Regions from separate parts of the Paenibacillus sp. NPDC056579 genome, predicted to be linked through region 2. Evidence: riboswitches for the same ligand, from Rfam matches in the RefSeq annotation. Region 2 holds a riboswitch; each other region holds the start of a gene.
The links. Region 2 has a riboswitch for cyclic di-GMP ahead of ACFQ88_RS01050 (methyl-accepting chemotaxis protein). Riboswitches for the same ligand answer to the same signal wherever they lie in the genome.

Region 1: linked by a shared signal. The riboswitch ahead of ACFQ88_RS34045 (hypothetical protein) and the one ahead of ACFQ88_RS01050 (methyl-accepting chemotaxis protein) in region 2 are both predicted to bind cyclic di-GMP.
Region 3: linked by a shared signal. The riboswitch ahead of ACFQ88_RS10710 (fibronectin type III domain-containing protein) and the one ahead of ACFQ88_RS01050 (methyl-accepting chemotaxis protein) in region 2 are both predicted to bind cyclic di-GMP.
Region 4: linked by a shared signal. The riboswitch ahead of ACFQ88_RS10105 (hypothetical protein) and the one ahead of ACFQ88_RS01050 (methyl-accepting chemotaxis protein) in region 2 are both predicted to bind cyclic di-GMP.

Annotation. Positions count from the first base shown of each region.
Region 1 is NZ_JBHTVD010000013.1:184,580-189,579, forward strand. It holds gene ACFQ88_RS34030 (ABC transporter substrate-binding protein) at 1-672, shown strand, start outside; gene ACFQ88_RS34035 (hypothetical protein) at 944-1,285, opposite strand; gene ACFQ88_RS34040 (hypothetical protein) at 1,626-2,153, opposite strand; gene ACFQ88_RS34045 (hypothetical protein) at 2,167-2,559, opposite strand; cyclic di-GMP riboswitch class I at 2,661-2,764, opposite strand; gene ACFQ88_RS34050 (DinB family protein) at 2,951-3,451, opposite strand; gene ACFQ88_RS34055 (helix-turn-helix transcriptional regulator) at 3,529-4,491, opposite strand; gene ACFQ88_RS34060 (LysR family transcriptional regulator) at 4,591-5,000, opposite strand, start outside.
Region 2 is NZ_JBHTVD010000001.1:195,597-200,596, reverse strand. It holds gene ACFQ88_RS01060 (VOC family protein) at 1-271, opposite strand, end outside; gene ACFQ88_RS01055 (BMP family protein) at 733-1,764, opposite strand; cyclic di-GMP riboswitch class I at 2,042-2,125, shown strand; gene ACFQ88_RS01050 (methyl-accepting chemotaxis protein) at 2,206-3,918, shown strand; gene ACFQ88_RS01045 (DUF1854 domain-containing protein) at 3,991-4,494, opposite strand; gene ACFQ88_RS01040 (ABC transporter ATP-binding protein) at 4,494-5,000, opposite strand, start outside.
Region 3 is NZ_JBHTVD010000002.1:692,645-697,644, forward strand. It holds gene ACFQ88_RS10705 (adenosylcobalamin-dependent ribonucleoside-diphosphate reductase) at 1-2,268, shown strand, start outside; cyclic di-GMP riboswitch class I at 2,816-2,919, shown strand; gene ACFQ88_RS10710 (fibronectin type III domain-containing protein) at 2,975-5,000, shown strand, end outside.
Region 4 is NZ_JBHTVD010000002.1:569,812-574,811, reverse strand. It holds gene ACFQ88_RS10120 (adenylosuccinate synthase) at 1-185, opposite strand, end outside; gene ACFQ88_RS10115 (LysR family transcriptional regulator) at 368-1,252, shown strand; gene ACFQ88_RS10110 (DUF2935 domain-containing protein) at 1,374-2,186, opposite strand; gene ACFQ88_RS10105 (hypothetical protein) at 2,372-2,671, opposite strand; cyclic di-GMP riboswitch class I at 2,769-2,861, opposite strand; gene ACFQ88_RS10100 (MDR family MFS transporter) at 2,944-4,167, opposite strand; gene ACFQ88_RS10095 (YuzB family protein) at 4,377-4,604, opposite strand; gene ACFQ88_RS10090 (iron-sulfur cluster assembly accessory protein) at 4,638-4,940, opposite strand.

The sequences.
Region 1 (5,000 bases), on a different contig from region 2:
GAGCCCTCACTTGATCCTAATGACAATAAAGCCACTCTATCATCGGATAATTGGACCAAAATCACCAATAACATTAGGCGTTTTTATGATATACCCGGCAATCAGTTGGTCAAAACGAATGCTTTCGCCCAAGGGTCGATAGCTATGGCCATCGATACGGTCGATATCGTTACCAGATGGGCCAACGAGAACAAGAACCTGAACTGGGATTTCACCTCTGTTCCGGTGTTTCCGGAAGCCCCCAAATCCAAATTTCAGCCTCAAAGCACAGCCATGTTCATCACGAACCAGTCCAAGCATAAAGACCTTGCGTTCCAAGTGATCTCGTATATTTTATCGCCGGAAATGCAAATGAGGCTTTCCCGGCAAGGGTTGATGACCCCTTCAACGGATCCTTCGGTTCATCAGGCGTTCGGGCAAGACCTGCGGGAATTCCAGGGCAAGAACGTACAATCGATTTTTGCGTTGGAGAATGCCATGTCACCTTCCCGCAAACCGGGGTTAGCCTACATCTTTACGCATAATCAAATCGATTATGTGTGGAAGCCCTTAATTTTGCAGGAATCCAAAGACACCGTCACGGCGCTGCGAATGGCTAACGAGCTTGCCAATAAAGCAATTGCCAATACTAGAGCCGCAGAAGAAAAAGGAGGCTACAGCGAGGATCAATAACTGCGGATGAGCTTGCTTGCAGCTCAAGAATACCATAAGTTCAAACGCGGCTGCCTTTGCTGGCAGCCTCTTTCTGATTTCGGAGTTCCTTCGGAGCCAGTCATGCTTTTTTCAGCAGGTTCCCCAGCGAATTGTAGCCAAACGTTTCTACTGCATAGACCCTATTTCCGCTTCCATCCAGCTCCAAAGGAGTCCTTTTCTGACAAGTCGGTTCATTGCATCGTATTTCAATAGCATAGCAAATCGTATTTATCAAAAGCGTTGGTTTGCCCTAAATTGTTTGTTCGATTTTTTCAATTAATACCCAATTGATCCCTTCTTCTAGCTCAATATCTATTTCCTCTAGAAGCTTGAATCCTTCTTGTGCAATTCCTTCATCCATTCCGTATAATTCAAAATACCTCTCTTTGAACTGCGCGTACCAGAAGTATGCGCTGTAATAAATAATTGATTTTTCTAGAGAAAGTGAACCAACATTTCTCTTTATGCAGGTATAATACGCTCGCAGCTCATTTAATCTATCATCATCATAATTAGCAATGCAAAAGACCTGCATATTCTCATCAGAAATATAACTTTTTAATTCGTCTTCATTTAAAATTCTCATATCCACCGACCGGCTATCCTTTATTCAAACTATAAGAACAAATTTTAACACTGTTTACCTATGTTTTTTAGTGAATGCAACAAATCATCTTCTATCCATAATTTTTGCGGTTGCTTATTTCCTGTAAATCCTTCGCATATACCAAACTATTAGGAGAACAATCCCAACAATAATAGTTACCGTTGGATAGATAAATGGAAAAAAGAGGCTAGGCATGACATAAGCAATGTCGGATTTATATCCAATAAATGATGATGACTGAGATGATGCTTGGACCAGTTTCACTCCTAACAAGTACTTTCCACGATCACGATATGTAAATTGTTCTTCAGTTAGTCGGCCATCTTTATCCAAGTATAATATGTTCCATTTTTTGGCTCTGTGTATCCCCTCTTGTCCAATTGCCAGCATGTCTTCGGATTATAGCTATTGTTTCTTCATTACTTTTTTTATCAGTAACTTTTATTATATTTAGCCACGACAAGTAGTTGCTGAATTTTGTTATGTTTGGAAACAACCATGCTTCTGTTGGTGAGGATACTTCTTTTCCATTCACTCGAATGACGATTTTCATAATGTGTTTAGCTTCTTTGTCAAACTTGTTTAACACTGACTTTGGAGCTTCAATGCCAGTATCTTCAGTAAGTACTTCAATAATATTTTTGTTCCAGAAAATTGGCTTAGAAGGGTCATGTGCAAACGTGTTTGTTTTATCCGATTGATTATTTATGTTAATCATCTGATCTAATTGATATTTCGAATTGATGTATGCTTCCAATACACTCTCGCGAACCAGCAAGAACATCGGATAAACAGAAAACAAAATGAGTAAAATGCCGCTAACCGCTAGCAATGTGCCTCTTCTTTTTGACAACTGCAGCCACGTCCTAATCCAATACTTTCTTTTTTCTTTTTAATAACGTCACATAACTCATGATCGTGATCGTTACAAAATAAATCGTTGATGCCACTAACCCTAATTTCACAACAAGCGAAGTTAGGAAATTTAAATATAAATTATAAAACCAAGCTAATGCTGCGCCTGCTAGCAAATATAAAATGTATGAAACCGCTAGTCTCATGATTAAACGGTCAGCTAGTTTTGCAGTAACTTTATCTAACAAAAAGGCTGCTGGTGCCCCTATAACAATAAACACAGGTATACTGAAATAACAAAAAGCAACTAATAAAGAACCAAAGTCAAAAAGAGAGCCTCTGTAAACAAAGTAAAAACTCATAGATAACACAAAACATATCGAGGCAATTATCGAAGCGAGCACGTACTTAATGCAATTCACCTACATTCTTGTATAGCCATCGAGGTTTTCACCGTTATTTATAATCGAAGTCAGATTTAAAAAACACAAAAAAACCAACACTATCGGGCGGCCCGGCTGCCATCCCTTTTCCATGCTGATGCATGATGTAAGGCTTAGGCCCGTGGCTTTGCGTCCCTGCCTTTCGACAGGTTTGCCTTTTTCTGTTCAGTCGGTTTTAGTCCCAAAAATGAGACAGTGTCTTTAATCCTAATATCCAATATTCTACATTTAGTAGAAATGTCCTGCATTATTTTGTAGCTTTTTCAAATCTATGTCGAAAGTTGTAGGACCTCACAGCACAAAAAAGCGCCCCAACCGTCTCGCGGTCAAAACGCTCCTCTTCCTTCCCCTTCTAAATCTCGTACAAAAAGAACGCATAATCCGTCGGAACGCCAGGGTGTCCCTGCTGTCTGAGCATCGCGGTAATATTGCCGCGGTGGTACGTTCCGTGATTGCTCAAATGCTGGATAATATCCGCATAGCTCGCTTTCATTACCCCATATGTCGGGTGAGGGTACTCCTTCAGCGCATCCAAATCCTTGTCGGAGTAAAACGTACGATACTTTTCAGCCACCTCATGGTACAGCGCTTGAATGCCGTCCAGGCTAATTCCCTCTGTCGCTTCCGTAACTTGCTTGTCCAGCGCCAATATTTGCTCGAACGTACCGCCGCTCATAATATGCAGCCATCTGCTATCGATCCGGTAGATATGGACCAGCGCCTCCGCAATCGATGGAAAAATACTTTGGATAACGGACCGGTACGTCTCCTCCGGCAAAGCTTTCAAATGATTGATAATTCTATCGTTGGCCCACACGTGATATTCGAGCAGTTGGAGTGCTTTATGGCTCATTCTATTTCCTCCTTAAGGATAACTTAGTTTCTAGACCGATCATACAGCACCTTGACTGACAAAACCGGTCAGTGAAGCTACATCGATTCGTAATGCTGGACCAGCGCCGACGAGATAGCGACCATTCTTTCTTTCAGCATGGCCGGCTCAATAATCCGAATCGATTTTCCATACGATAACAGTGTATAAGGCAAATACGAAACTATGGATCTCTCATCGAGCTGAAAATGCGCCGTCGTCGCCGTCCGCTCCACTAAGACATGACCGAGCAGCCAATGCAGACACAGATCGTTGATCGCCTGCTCATACCCTTCTACCCGGATCGACAGCATCGTTTCCGGATTATCCATATCCGGCAGCAGCGTGTTTAGGAAAAACTGCCGTGCAGAAAAATCCACCGGCCGCTCGAATGCCGCCCCTGTACGTGACAACGAACGGATTCGATCCACACGGAAGCTGCGAATTTCCCGGCGGAGATAGCAGTAGGCTACGATGTACCATTTTCCTTTCCAGTAGACGATGCCGTAAGGATCGATCTCGCGCTGCTCGGAAGGGGGATTTGCCTTCATATAGTCCATGAGGAGAGTGGCTCCATTGGCAACGGATAGCTCGAGTTCCTGAAGAAACGTTTCCAGGGAGCCATCGGACGGAGGATTGATGACATCGAAACCGACGGTATGCCGGTTGATCTGGTGCAGCTGCTCTTCGTTGGTGTACTTTTTCAGCTTGCCAATGGCACGGTTCAACGCTTCACCAAAAGGATACCCTGCCTCCTCGGCGAACACGGCTGCATGAATGAGCGCTTTTTGCTCGTTAATATCGAAAAAAAGCGGAGCTTCGTTAAACTGCCCCAGCAAGCTGTAGCCTCCGTTATGACCGGAATCGGCGATGATCGGCACACCGCTCGCGCACAGCGCATCGATATACCGGTAGACGGTCCGGATATTGATCTCCAGCTCTTCCGCAAGCTGTTTGGCGGTGATGCGTTTGCGGGTCTTCAGTAACCATAGTATGGAAAGCATATTGTCGGCTTTGGACATGGCTTACGATATTCCTTCCTTTTCGAATAGACTGGCACATAATTTCATTTTATTTCCAGTGATGAGATTATTCAATCGTTTTAGAGGGATTTCGAATGATTACGGGCTCTTTTGCAGCTGTGTGAAAAAAGCGACGACAAACTCGCGGAACCTGCGGACAGCCAATGAATCATAGCGCCCTTCCTTCCAAATAAGACTGATCGGACGCTGACACCGCGGTTCTTCGATAGGGATGGCGACCACCGTCGTATGATCCCAATATCTTAAGTTCAATGCTGTGCTGAACGAAATACCCAGTCCGGCTTTGACCAAGCTGCGCACCGAGGCCGGTTCATCAATTTCAAAGGCGATATCAGGCTGGATACCGGCTTGTTCGAAATAATAATCGGTCAGATCACGAATATTGCCGCCCTTCTTCAATTGGATGAACGTCTCGTCGGCCAGCTCGCTTAGCTGAACATGAGCCCGGTGAGCTAACCGGTGTCCGTGTGGAACGATAAGGACGATTT
Region 2 (5,000 bases):
TGCTTTCTGAAACTACGGAAAGGCTGATGTTGTTTCCTGCAGTGAAAGGCATGCCGGGGAATACATCCGAGAACATGACATTGCTGCCGCTAATGGTAAGGCGCGTATGCATGATCAGGTTCTTCGCTTCCTCCGGGAGAGGATATTCCGGATTAGGAGGAGCCTCTCCGAATGTCATCATCTTCGGCTTCTCCGAACCAAATGCTTCTGCGTAAAATTCCACGGCTTCGCGACAGTTCCCATTAAAGTTAACATAAACATCAACTGACATGCATATCACCCTTTCAATAAGATGGTGCCGATCAAGGACACCTCTATGACTCAGTATACTGTATGTACATATAGACAGGCTATTATTCATGCAAAATTAACAAAACAACCTCTACCAAGTCCACCTGAATGATCCAAGTCCCCCTCGTTGAACGCAATTCATTCCATAAATTGGAATAGGATTATACGCACCTAAACTCGCTATTTTCGAAACTCCCGTTCCGGAGGTCATTCTTGGCTCCGACATGTTGCGCCTGACCCTGCCAATGTGTGGACACGAAACGAAAGTGAAAGAGGCGTTCACACCTATCACGCAATCTGTCATTATCGGCCCGATGCCGAATTAGGTACTTATCCATACTAAGGAAAAAAAGCACTTCTCTGCCCCTTGGGAGCAAAGAAGTGCTTAAACTCATTCTCCGAACTCTGAATCTATAATAGTATCACTGCCCGAGTCCAGGCTTAATAATTCGTAAATTCAGGTCCTGTATAATCCGAAGGAATAACAATCTCGCCGGATTTGATTTTTTCTGCGAACGCAGCGATTTTATCCTTCACGTCTTGTGGAACATTAGGTGACAGAGCAAGCCGAACGGCATCCGGATTCTCAAGTCCGATTTTTTTCACGGTATTCGGCTTCCAGGTTCCCTCGGTCAAATCTTTAATCGCTCCGTAAACCGTCAAGCTGGCGTCCGAAATAGCAGATCCGATGAACACATCTGGAGCATCGGCATAGTAATCGCGAACGTTAGCGAATTGATATACGCCATTCTCGCGAGCTGCCTCCGTAACACCGGAACGAGCCGTATTCAGCATTGTGAAGATCATATCCGATCCTGCGTTAATTTGAGCTTGCGCAACTCGTTTCGCCAGAGGGGCATCTTCCTGATTGCCTGTAAACGTAGTGAGCAGCTTTGCGTTAGGGTTTGTGTATTTCACACCGTCGGCATAGGCTGCGCGTCCCAACAGACCAGGGCCTACGCGTGCACCGGAAATATGCGAAACCACGTTTGTTTTGGTCAACAATCCTGCCGCAGCGCCCGCAAGCCATGCGGATTCTTCCTGCTTCACCTGATAGCTGGACAGGTTATCGCCGGTCAAATTCGTTTGAGTGTTAACAAATTTAATTTTTGGATATTCTTTGGCTACCAGCTTCACAGCTTCCGAGCTTTGTCCTGCATGGGCAATGATCATATCCGGCTTTTTCTTAGCCAGTTTTCTCAGCTCATCCGCAATTTTAGCTGTATCATGCGGGATATTTTCCACAAACGTCGCTTTGATTCTGAAATCCTTTTCCGCCTTCTTCAAACCGGTATAAGCGGATTCCATAAAACCGCCGTCCTTGGAGGAACCTGGAATCAACAAGGCGACTTTTGCTTTTTTATTATTGGTGTGTGACGGGTCCTTGCTAGCTTCTGCAGTAGACAAACCGGATGAAAATACAAGTGCCATCGCCAAGCTCGACAAAGCCAATTTCGAAAGAAGTTTTCTCAAGATGTACCCCTCGTTTCCAATTAGTAGTTTTGTCCGGACAAATCAGAGAATAAACTAGACTTCATTTTTTGTCAAATTATGCCGAAAAGAAATATGGGGAATAAATCCAAAATTCGTGTAGTGGCGCCGCCTACAGACCTATTCCTGCAAAATCATCCATGACAAACGCACTAAATTCCGACATTCCGGTACGCAAAGTAAGTATTTAGTTTTAGTAAAGAGGTCTTGTTTTTTTCAAAATGCTATATTATACTTTGGCAAAAAGATACACCCGGAATTACGATAAAGGCAAACTTCTCGAAAGAGAAGGACGCAAAGCTACGGGCCTAAGGATTTGATCTATGGCAGCCGGGCCACCGAAAATTGGGGGGGCGTCCATCCCTTTTTTTGGGGGTGGACTTTTTTTATTTCACATTATCTCAGGTGGGGGATGCTTGGAGCATGAAGTATATCCGAAATTTGCGAATCAAAACGAAAATTGGGGGAATGCTTGGACTTTCCATTGTGTTCCTGCTCATTATCGGCATTACAGGCTATCTTGTTATGGACAAAATGGCTAGCAATGCCCGTGCTATGTACGAGGAAACTTTAATCCCGAACAGTCTCGTTGAGGGACTGCTGTTCGGAAATTCGCAAATGGATTCATTGCAGCTTGAATTGCTGCTGGCCAAAGACGAAGCGATCATTAAGCAAATCCAAGATCAAATAGTCCAGACTCGCGACAAAAATCAGGCGACTCGAAAAACGCTCGAGCAGATTACATTATCTCCGAGGGCACAAGAGCAGTACAAAAACTTCATCGACTTAATCCCGAAAAACAACGAAGCGAAGAAGAAAGTCGACGACTTGGCAGTTGCCAATCAGAAAGAAGCGGCGCATAAAGAGTATGTGAATTCGTTCAAGCCGATTCGTGCGGAAATGATCAAGAGCCTGGAGAACGTTGTTAAGTTCAACGAAGAAGACGCAAAAGTCTTTTACGAGAAAAGCATTGAAAGCTCCAAGATGGCTACCTCCATCATCGTTATCGCAACGCTGCTAGCCGTCGTTTTATGCTCCTTGATCGGATATGGCATTGCCAATATGATCACAAGACCTGTCCGCAGCATCCAGCAATTGATGGCCAAAGCGCAGGACGGGGATTTAACCGTAAACGCTGCATACCAATCCAAAGACGAAATCGGTCTTCTCTCGAAGGATTTCAATGGAATGATCGGAAGCTTGAGAGAAATCATCGCGAAGATCGTCCTTGAGTCGCAAAACTTGTCCGCAAGCTCGGAGCAATTGGCAGCGAGCTCCGAACAATCCACCCAGACTACTCATCACGTTGTTGCGGCCATTCAGGACATTGCCGGAGGCGCGGATCAGCAGCTGCAGAGCACTACCGAAAGCGTACGAGCTATGGAAGAGATGGCGACCGGTATTAACCGGATTGCAGAATTCTCGGGCAATGTATCAGCCATGTCCATGGAGGCTTCCAAAGAAGCTGAAGAAGGCAATATTTCGATTCAGAAAGCAATGTCCCAAATGGACTTAATCCGCGAGTCGGTCAATGATTCATCCAAGGTTGTCAATCAATTGGGCACACGTTCCAATGAAATCGGTCAAATCGTCGATGTAATTACCGATATTTCGATGCAGACGAATTTGCTTGCATTGAATGCCGCGATTGAAGCCGCTCGGGCCGGCGAGCACGGAAGAGGCTTTGTCGTCGTAGCCGACGAGGTCCGGAAGCTGGCGGAGCAGTCGAGACAATCGGCGGAACAGATAGCGGAGATCATCCAGCAAATTCAAGGCGAGACTCGCTCCGCGGTGATCGCCATGGAAAAAGGCAGCCGAGAAGTCGAGCAAGGCACCGTGATCATGCAGGAAGCCGGCGAAGCGTTCCGCAACATATTGAACGCTGTACAGCAGGTCGCTTATCAGATGCAGGAGGTTTCTGCCGCTTCCGAGGAAATGTCGGCAGGCACCGAGGAAATTACCGCTTCGCTCCACGACATGAGCAGCATTACGGAAGCCGCCTTCTCCAAGACGGAGAGCGTAGCAGCAGCTTCGGAAGAACAATTGGCTACTATGGAAGAAATAGCGGAATCCGTCAACGCCTTGACACGGATGGCCCAAGAGCTGCATGAAATCACCTTGCGTTTTAAAAGCTGATAGCCCCCCGTTTACCGGAGGCTGTAAAACAGAAGACCGCCGTTGGAATGAACCAACGGCGGTCTTTCGCTATTACAAGATCTTGTTCCACTGCTTACGGCTATGTGCATCCATCGCGTTAATGTCTACGATCTCGCATCGTCTGCCCTCGATATCGGATATCAAATATCTGCCGGGTGCCGGGGATTGCAAGTGCTCGTGCAAATTCCTCAGCGCTAATGTCATCGGCCCCAGCGTCGTCTCCACTTTCCATATCCATAGAGCCGGCTTCTGCTGAATTTTCTCGATATGAGTAATTCTCGGAATCAAATACCTTAGATTGAGCTCCCTCTCCGCTTCCTCCCTGCTCGCTAGTTCGAGCTCTTGAAGGCTGCGGATAATCCCGATCTCCTCCTCCTTCGGGTTGCGGACCGAGATATATTCCGTCGGTTTGGAGAAGGGGTACGTCCGGTATAGGAGCACCTCCGGATACTCCACACCTTCGATAACGGCTTGAAGTACGCCTCCCGGACTGCGTCCCAGCCACACGTTGTGGCTGTCGAGTAACACAATCTCATATGGATCGCGCTCGCGCATTAGCTCTGCACCCCCTTGATCTTGGACAGCTCACGCTGTGCTTCCACCAGCTTAAAGTAAGCGCCTTGTTTATCCAGCAGCTGCTCGTGGGTTCCGATCTCGACAATTTGTCCTTTATCCAGCACGACGAGTCTATCCGCATTGCGCAGCGTAGACAATCGGTGAGCGATAGCGAATGTCGTTCTCCCTTTGACCAGTCGGGATATCGCCTCCTGAATTTGCCGCTCCGTCTCCGTATCTACGGAAGCCGTAGCCTCGTCAAGGATCAAGATGCGGGGATCGTGAACGATAGCTCTCGCGATCGCAATCCGCTGCTTCTCCCCTCCCGAGAGCCGATGGCCCCGCTCGCCGACCTTCGTGTCGTAACCGTCCGGCAGCCTGACGATGAAATCATGGGCGTTGGCGATCTTCGCCGCCCTCATGATTTCTTCCGGCGTAGCGTCCGGCTTGGAATAAGCGATGTTCTCGGTAATCGTCCCGTCGAACAGGAATGTTTCCTGCAGCAC
Region 3 (5,000 bases), on a different contig from region 2:
GATAAATTCAGATATATACTTGATGACTGGAAGCTGGTTCCCGGCGGGCGTATTGCCGCAGGAGCCGATGCAAGCGACGAGCTGACGCTGTTCAACTGCTACGTTATCCCGTCTCCTCACGACAGCCGCGGCGGAATTATGAGCACGCTGTCCGAAATGACGGAGATTATGGCGAGAGGCGGAGGAGTTGGCATCAACTTGTCTTCCTTGCGTCCTAGACGCGCAGTCGTCAAAGGAGTCAACGGATCTTCAAGCGGCGCCGTATCGTGGGGCGGACTGTTCAGCTATACGACCGGCTTGATCGAGCAGGGAGGAAGCCGGCGCGGCGCTTTGATGCTGATGATGAACGACTGGCATCCCGATGTTGTCGATTTCATCACCGTTAAGCAGACGATGGGACAAATTACGAATGCCAACTTGTCCGTATGTGTCAGCAATGGTTTTATGAAAGCCGTGAAGGAAGATTTGGACTGGGATCTCGTCTATCCCGATACGACGGATGCGGAATATGACGAGCTCTGGGACGGAGATTTGGACAAGTGGAAGAAGCTTGGCAAGAACGTGAATGTATACCGTACCGTAAAAGCTCGCGAGGTGTGGCATACCATCATTGAATCGGCATGGAAGTCAGCCGAGCCGGGCGTCGTCTTTATGGAGTATTACAACCAGATGTCCAACAGCTGGTACTTCAATCCGATCATTTGCACGAATCCGTGCGGCGAGCAGGGATTGCCGGCTTGGGGCGTATGTAATTTGTCCGCGATTAACTTGTCCAAGTTCTATGATGCCGAGAAGCATGACGTGGATTGGGATGAGCTGGGCAAAGTGGTTCGTTATTCGACTCGTTTTCTGGACAACGTTATCGATAAGACGCCTTACCATTTCGAAGAAAACCGGATCAACCAGCAGGGTGAGCGCCGCGTAGGCCTCGGAACGATGGGACTTGCCGAGCTTATGATTAAGCTGGAAATTCGTTACGGCAGCCCGGAGTCCCTTGTGTTCCTTGATCAGATCTACGGCTTCATGGCCAAAGAAGCTTATCTTGCTTCTGCCGAGATCGCATCGGAGAAAGGAAGCTTCCAGAAGTTCGAAGCGGACAAATTTTTGCAGAGCGGCTTCATGAAGAACATGACCAGCGTATATCCGGAAGTGGGCTCAGCGATCCAAAAGAAAGGAATGCGCAACGTCACGGTTATTACCCAAGCGCCTACGGGCAGCACGGGTACGATGGTTGGCACGTCTACCGGTATCGAGCCTTACTTTGCTTTTGAATATTACCGTCAAAGCCGTCTTGGCTTCGATAAGCAGTATGTTCCAATAGCTCAGCAATGGAAGGATGCTCACCCGGGCGAGGAGCTGCCGGAATATTTCATAACGGCGATGGATTTGTCGGCCGAGGATCATATTCGCGCCCAAGCCGCTATTCAGAAGTGGGTGGACAGCTCCATCTCCAAGACAGCGAACTGCCCTGCTGATTTCACCGTAGAGGAAACGAAAAATTTGTATGAGCTTGCGTTCGACCTGGGCTGTAAAGGTGTTACGATCTATCGCGACGGCAGCCGCGACGTACAAGTGCTGTCCACGGACAAGAAAGAAGATAAGGCCGATGCACAGACTAAAGGTGAAGCTGTGAAGGCGGAATCGAGTAAAGAGGATAGCACGAAGCAGGAGAGTCTTGCGGTAGCTACTACAGCAGCAACGGTTGCAGCTTCTTCCGAAATCAAACCGGGAGCGGTATTGGATAAGGAATACAAACGCCGTCCGCAAATATTGCGCGGTGCTACCTATAAATTCAACACACCGTTTGGCATGGCTTACATCACGATCAATGATATGAATGGCACGCCTAGCGAAATCTTTTTGAATGTCGGCAAAGCCGGCTCCGACGTATTCGCCATGTCGGAAGCGCTCGGACGCGTCATCTCGCTGTTCCTTCGCTACGGAGATCATGGCAACAAGGTACAGCTGCTGACCAAGCATCTGAAGGGCATCGGCGGTTCCGGCGCGATCGGCTTCGGCGCTAATCGCGTAGAATCTATTGCCGATGCAGTAGCGAAGGCACTGGAGATGCACGGCGACTTCTCCGACGAAGCGGACGCTTACGTGACGGCGACGCAGGAAGTCGTCATGGAGTCGACGGCGAAATACGCAGTGACTCGCCAATCGGCCACGTCGCTCGACTTGTGCCCGTCTTGCGGCAGCGCCTCGCTGATTAACAGCGAGGGATGCAAGAACTGCACCAACTGCGGCTACAGCCGTTGCAGTTAAGATAAAGAGAGGGGGAGGCCCCTCTCTTTTTTTCTCTTCTTTTTTATGTGAAATTCCAGAATTAATTAGAATTGTTTCATAATTCGTTAGACGGTTTGTTTCAGATTTTTTAGAATTTGATTTTATGCGTATTAGCATATGAAAATATATCAAGGCAGACGAGTGCTATTTTCGTCTGCCTATTTTATTAGTGATAAAGGATAGATAGCGGTATGACTAAATTACTCTTTGTGCCTGAATAGCTGAAGAAAGCTATTTTAAATTTGGGGACAGCTTTTTAATATTGAACTACAACTAAGAAGCAGTTGCCGATATGTATCGGCAGCAGCGTGTTGCTAACAGCCGATTCTATGAAAGGTTTTGAGTTCTCTTTAATATGTTTCCCATGCATGTACTTAGTAATTATTACTATATACGTCTATTGTCCTGCATCTTTCGACATAAGTTTTAAAAAAGTTACAAAATAATGCAGGACATTTCTACTAAATGTAGAATATTGGATAATAGTAGTAGAGACATTGTCTCATTTTTAGATTAAAACCGACTGAACAGAAAAAGGCAAACCTATCGAAAGATAGGGACGCAAAGCCACGGGCCTAAGACTTATGTCATGCATCAGCATGGATAAGGGATGGCAGCCGGGCCGCCCGATCGTGTTGGTTTTTTTGCGTTCAAAAAAGAACATTAGGGAGAAAAATGTAAAAGTATGGGGGTAAATGATGTGAGATTTAGCTTCAATATCATGACGAAAGTAGTATGTTTCTTTATGATGTTACAGTTCGCGCTTCCGTTGATCAGTCAATTGAATGTTATGGCATTAGCGGAGCAGCCGGATGAGATCAAAATAAACTTTCAGCCATCAGGTACACCGATGGTCCAGGACTACCTTCCTGATTATGGAGAAGTATTCGGATTGCAAAATGGCTACCAATATGGTTGGAATATTTCCCACACAGACGCAACCGTTGTTCGTTCTACTTATCAAGCGTCCGAGTTGAACTCTCACGTGCGCATTCGCCAAAACGGGTATTGGGAAATGAAACTGGACAATGGAAGTTATGAGGTTTCTGTAAGTGTGGGAGACGCCGTTTATTCGAGCAACAACACGTTGTTTGTTGAAGGAATCCCCTTTTTACAGCAGTCTGCTGTAAAAGGCGGAGAGCATTTAATAATTACGAAGCCAATTGATCTGAAAGATGGCAAGATAACTATCCGATCCGACGAATCGTCAGAAGGTCAAACTGCTATTCAGTTTATTGAAATTAAGAAGATCGGATCGACAATCCTGAAAGCAACAGCAATTCCTACTGATGATAACCCTACAATTGGTCCTCCACCAGAGGCGAAAAAAAATCCTGGGGATAAAGTGATTCTTTCTGGAAAGATGAACAACGAGCATAATTCGCCACCTTTTATCAGAGTAAGAGGTCTGCAGGAAGAAATTGAGCGGTATATGCAAGCTGGGGAAGAGCAGAGAGCAGAAGTACAATCAGATTACGAACGTAAAGCAACTCCATGCTCAAATTGCGATTCGGCAGGGCTCTTGAGAGCAATTGAAAACAGCACGCAGAATCCCGTAATAATCAAGGCAGGGCATCTAAATCTTGACTCTTCTATAACGTTAGGCTCTTCCTCGCGACCGGTTGTGCTTATAGCTAATGGCATTAATATGAACAGGAAATTAGATATTAATGTCACGGGCCTACTTATTGTAAAAGGAAACGTAAATGCGAATTCGGATGCAAACGTGTATATTCATGCTCCACGGGATAATGTCCTTATAAGTGGAGGGAGTCTTTGGGTCGAGGGGAATTTTCACCTAAATAATAACTCCATTTTAAAAGTAGATGATCAGCTTTTTGCCAGAACGTTAATTTATAACAACGGTTTACTTGATGTTCAGGCTAAGACTTTATGGATATCCGATAAACTTCATATTAATACCAAAGTGCAAATGCAAGTCGAGGATGAGATGGTGATCGGCGATCTTGTATCGAATAACGAAACGGCCACCATTACCATACGAAAGGGAGACTTATTTATACATAACAATGTTCATGTCAACAACCACTTGGAAATCAAGACAGGCGGATGGTTTGCAATGGGAGGAGATATGACGGCAAATAAGCGGCCAATCATACAAACAGGAAACGATGGACAGACCCAATTAAAATATACATTGCATGGTCTAAAGGCTAAGTATTACAGCGAAGGAAGCTTTAAAGGCAATGTGTATACGAAGGTAGACGAGACGATTGATTTGAACAGCAGGCCGATCTTTCCGGTGGAAGGGTTTAACGATCGTGACTTCTCCGTCATATGGTCTGGCCAAGTTGAACCTCAGTACAGCGAAAACTATAAATTTGAAGTGGATACAAGAGGAGCTGTAAAACTATGGGTTGATGATCAATTGCTATTAGAACGCTGGGACGAGCGTTACCAGGGCCGTTTATCCGGGAACATTAATCTGGAAGCTGGTAAGCGGCACAATATTCGTATGGAGTATTCCAGTACAGATAGTAATCCAAAGGCAACCCTTTATTGGGAGAGTACCTCTCAAAGAAGAGAAGTTGTCCCTCAAAATCGATTATACCCGTTTGCTACGCCTGTCATTACCGCAATTCCTACGGAAACGGGGATCGTACTCCGATGGACACCTATTTTTAATGCGGATGGCTATGAGCTGGAAATAGACGGGACGTTGCATTCACTGGGTAACCTAACCGAATACA
Region 4 (5,000 bases), on a different contig from region 2:
AACACGCCTGAAGGAAGCATATGCAGCACAAATTTCCCGTACTCGTTAATGATCGTATGGCCTGCATTGTTGCCGCCTTGAAACCGGATCACCGCATCGGCGGCCGCCCCCATTCGGTCCGTCACCTTGCCCTTGCCTTCATCTCCCCAGTTAGCTCCCACGACAGCCGTTACCGTTCCTTTCATTTCGCACCGCTTCCTCTCTCATTGTTTTGACAAAAAACCTCGGCTACTCCATCCGTAACAACCTCTTAAGCTCCATTTGATTCATTCAGCTGAGGTTTCTTTTACGATCTCATTATATTCTGTGATATGATATTAGAATAATGAATAATATAGATAGCTTATATAAGTGGAGGTAATAGGTAATGGAGCATCATCTGGACGGGTACCGGGTATTTCTCGCCATCGCCAAGACAGGCAGCTTCTCCCGAGCGGCGGAAGCGCTGTATATTACTCAGCCGGCGGTAAGCCATTCGATGAAGCAGCTCGAGGAAAAGCTGGGCGGGCCGCTGTTCTTCCGCACATCCCGCGGGGTGAAGCTGACGGTGGAAGGAGAGGTGCTGCTGCGCTATGTCGATCAGGCCTTCAGCCTTCTGACGGAAGCGGAACGGAAATTGACCGAGATGCACCAAATGCTTGGAGGCGTCGTCCATATCGGAGCCAACGATACGCTGTGCAAGCATATTTTGCTTCCTTACCTCGAGCGGTTCCACAAGCAATATCCCGATGTAAAGCTGCATATTACGAACCGGACCTCTCATGAGACGATCAAGCTGCTAAAAGAAGGCAAGATCGATTTCGGCATCATCAATTTACCGGCAGAAGATCCGCAGCTGACCATTCGTCCGTGGAAGCCGCTGCACGATATCTTTATCGCAGGAGCAAGCTTCGGGCATTTAAAGGACCAGCCGGTCTCCGCCGCCGAACTGGCCGCCTACCCAATCATCATGCTGGAAAAAGACAGCAGCATGCGCAGCTATATCGACCGGTATTTTCATAGCCAGCAGGTGCGGCTCGTTCCCGAGTTCGAGCTGGGCAGCATGGATCTGCTCATCCAATTCGCCAAAACCGGCCTAGGCATTTCCTGCGTTACGGCGCAATTCGCCGAGGATGAGCTTTCCTCCGGCGAGCTGTTCGCCCTGCAGCTGGAGCCGCCCATACCGCCCCGGCATATCGGGATCGTGACGTTAAAGGACGTCCCGCTATCTTTTGCAGCCAGAACGATGCTCGATCTTTGTCTGCAGCAGTAAGCGCAGTCCGACAAAGCAGGTCCAGCGCTTTTTTCTCCATAAAAAAAGCACCCCCTACTGCCCGTTCGTGCAGTAAAGCATGCTTTATTCGAAGATTCTATCGTGGTTAGAAAACCTATCGTTATGCTCCGGTTCGAGGCTTGGCGGGATCGCAATTCGGTCGTTTGACTCCTGCCGTCTGCGCCAGCTTCGTCAAATAATAGCACAGCTCGCGGGCCATATGGTCCGCTATTAGAGGCTGTACCGTACCTAGCATTTCTTTGCTCAGAGCCAGCTCCTCCAGCTCCCGCAAAAACTCGCGGAACAGCGCCGACTCCAGCTCAACTTCCTTATGAAAACGGGACAATGCCGGAAAATCATGCAGATTCGTTCTCATATATCCTGCCAGCTCGATAGCTTTTACATAAAAATCGGTAAAATGCGCCTCGAACGTCCTGCTCATCTCAATCAGCCGTTTTTCCGTTATATCAAGCTCTGCTGCAATGATACCGGCATGACCTGACGTATCCGAGAGCCAGATCAAATGATGGTGCACTTCGTCAAATACGGGCGGCGTTTCCCCTTCCAGCAAGAAGGGCAGCACCCTCAAATATTCCTCAACCTCATTCACCATATGGTTCAAGAAAGTGGGGGAAAGCTGAATGCCTATGCGGCCTGCAAGCGAGCGTTCCAGCAGATGAAGCTTGAAGAGCCGGATCTCCTGGGCTTTTTGAAATGCCGCCTGATTCAGTTCCATCATTTGGGATACACCATCATGCTGCCTTGCCCGCTCCAGCAATCGATCGAAAGCGGCTATAAAGCAGCTTGTGCGCTCTATTTCTTCCTGTTCGTTCGGGGCGAGCGCATTGAAGATGAAGCGGGCATGATCGCCAAGCACTTGAAGCCAAAACCGATGTTCGAACAAGGCGGCCGAGCCATAGTCGGACTGGTCCACGGTTGCACTCCTCCCATAGGCAGCTTGTATCCGGCATACCTAGTTACTTGGCGTGTTTCCGGATCATAGGCATTTGTCATGATTTCTACTCCTATGCAAGGTATGCTCAATCATCCGGCTCGGTGCATAACCGCTAATCCTTGATCCCTACGTCGTTTGAGCAACAAGCGCTATCATCGCTTTTATTAGGCTAAACGTCTTGCTTCGGCACGACAGCTCAAGTAGTCATACAGACTTAAGAACAAGTCATTGACAAAATCGCACCGGAACGAAAATTTCACTTCGCCGCGCCAGTAAAACGTCAGCAAATGGCTGTTTTTGCCCATCACCATCTCTACATCCCAGCATGGATTGTGCAGATCGAACACTTCCTGGTTTATAAACATTTTAGGGCCTTCATTCGACAAATAGACTCCGATCAGATTGCTGCCGATTTTTGTGAAAAAGCCTTGTCTGGTCATAAACTCCCGTTCTTCGTTCGACATGATCTCTCTCCTTCCTTTGATTGTGTGTACTCGAAACATGAGAAAAAACTCCTCGTCACCTAGGCGGGAGTCCGCTATATATGCGTATCACCGTTCCTTCGGCAGCTGGCTGGCAGGTTTGCTCCTGAGAAGATCCTTAGCCCCTTTAGCTTTGCGTCGCAGGCTTTCGCCTGTTTTGCCTTTTTCGAGTTCGAAATTTGTCAATTCGTGTAATGAAATACGACAAGAATAGCATATAAGATAGGACCAATGGAATACATAATTCAAATTTCCTATTTTTGTTCCGTTTCTACGGACTTAAGACTCATTTTGTATAAAATTTGTCCTCTGTAGTAAAACCATGTACCCGCTAGCGTAATAACAGCCATAGTCGTAAATAAGGACGGACCGCCCCAATGAGTAAGAAGAACGCCCCCCACCAACGGACCTACAAAATGCCCGACATTGTTAAACGACTGAGCTCCGAAATAGGTCCCTCTCATCCCCTCCGGCGCCAATTGGTCGACGAGCACGTTCGCTTGAGGGTAATTGAGAATTTCACCCAACGTGAAAAAGAACATCGATACCATAAAGCCGAACCAGCCTGCGGATACGGCAAAACCGATATCTCCGACGGCGAACAATACATTGCCTGCGGTAATAGCAACCATCGGCCCCCAGCGTTCGAACATCCGCGACAGCGGCACTTGAAACAAGACGACGACAACCGCATTCAAGCTCATCAGCATGGCGAACAGCGCCGCGCCGCCTGCTACATTTTGCTCCACATATTGCGATAAAGTCACCGTCATTTGGGCATACCCGATAGCCCCCATTATCGATCCGCCGATATAATAACGGAACACCCGGTCCGCACGTACGACATTCCAGGAGGACTTTATCGTTATGTCGCTCCGTTTCTCCCCCTCAATCCGCTTGATTCCGAATCGCAGCAGCAGCACGTACAATCCGATCGCATACAGCAAGTAAATCAAGCCTGTAGCCATGAATGGAAGCCAAACCTCCATTGTGCTGAAAAAAGCGCCAAGCAGTGGACCCACCGCCACACCAACGTTGATGGCAATGTAGCGCAAGGAAAATACTTTCAGCCTTTTTTCACGCTCCGTTACATCGGCCATCAGTGCTTGAGACACCGGCTCATACAAGGAGCGGCATAGTCCGTTCAGCATATTCAGCAGCATGAAGGCAAGCGGAGACTTGACCATCGCGAATCCTCCAAAAACGACGACCCAGCCGGACAAGGCGAACAGCATGATCGTTTTGCGCCCCAGCCTGTCCGACAAAGCGCCGCCGACAAATCCGCCGACGGTAGCCGCCAATGGGCCCAGGCCAACGATCAAGCCTATAAGGACGGGGTTTATATGCGATTGTTTCGATAAGTAAATGGCCAGAAAAGGCATACTCATGGATGAAGCGGTTCGGGCGAGGATCGTGCCTAGCAGAAGAACATGAACGATAGGATGATAGTCTTGCAAAAAGCGGAGTAAACGCTGCATACGGTGTGCCCCTTTACGGTAAATCTAGTACGTCCGTTTTATTTACCATAGGTAAATAAATAAAAAGATTTTCCCATTATACTGCAAACCGCTGTTTTTGTCTTTACAAAAAAGTTAGCCGCTTCCCCTATCTTTACACACAAAAAAAGCCCGGCTGCTTGCGCCAGGCTTCTCGGTTTCTGTCATGGATTCGTCGTATCAACGCTGAATCACGATTTTTTGATATATTTCGCCGCTTTCTCGATAGCTTCGTCTTCCGTGGCTCCGGTTACATACCTTCCGTTAATGAAGATAAATGCAAACCGCGAGCAAGGTCCGCAGTACGATTTGCAGCCGATCTTGATCTCCGTACCGGGAGCCAGCTTCTGAAGCTTCGGTACAGCCGTCTTCATTTTCATATGCTTGCATTTATCGCAGACGCGAATATCGTTCGCCATAGTAAACCAAATCCTTTCCTATCGCAAAACGGCTTAGTGGTCCCCGTGATTGCCCTTGCTAGGATTGGTTACGGCGAAGCCTTCTTCCGGCGTATAGAAATAGTCGATGCGTACTCCGTCCAGCAGCGGCTCGTCTTTTTTCAAAATCACGTCGATGCCTTTGTCCGTGCTTACCACTTCATCCTCTTCCGTCGGAGTGTCCAAGCTCATGCCATAGTGGGCGTGGTCTCCATGGCTGTGAGTAATATAAACGCGGAGCTTCAATTCTTTGTTCTCTTCTTTTTCCAGTTCAGCCAACAGCATTTTGGCCGCATTGCGCGAAATTTTGCAGTTCATTGTCGGTGACATCTCCCACTGTAGGTTTTCTCCTTATTGTAAAGAAACCTGTCCGGGAAA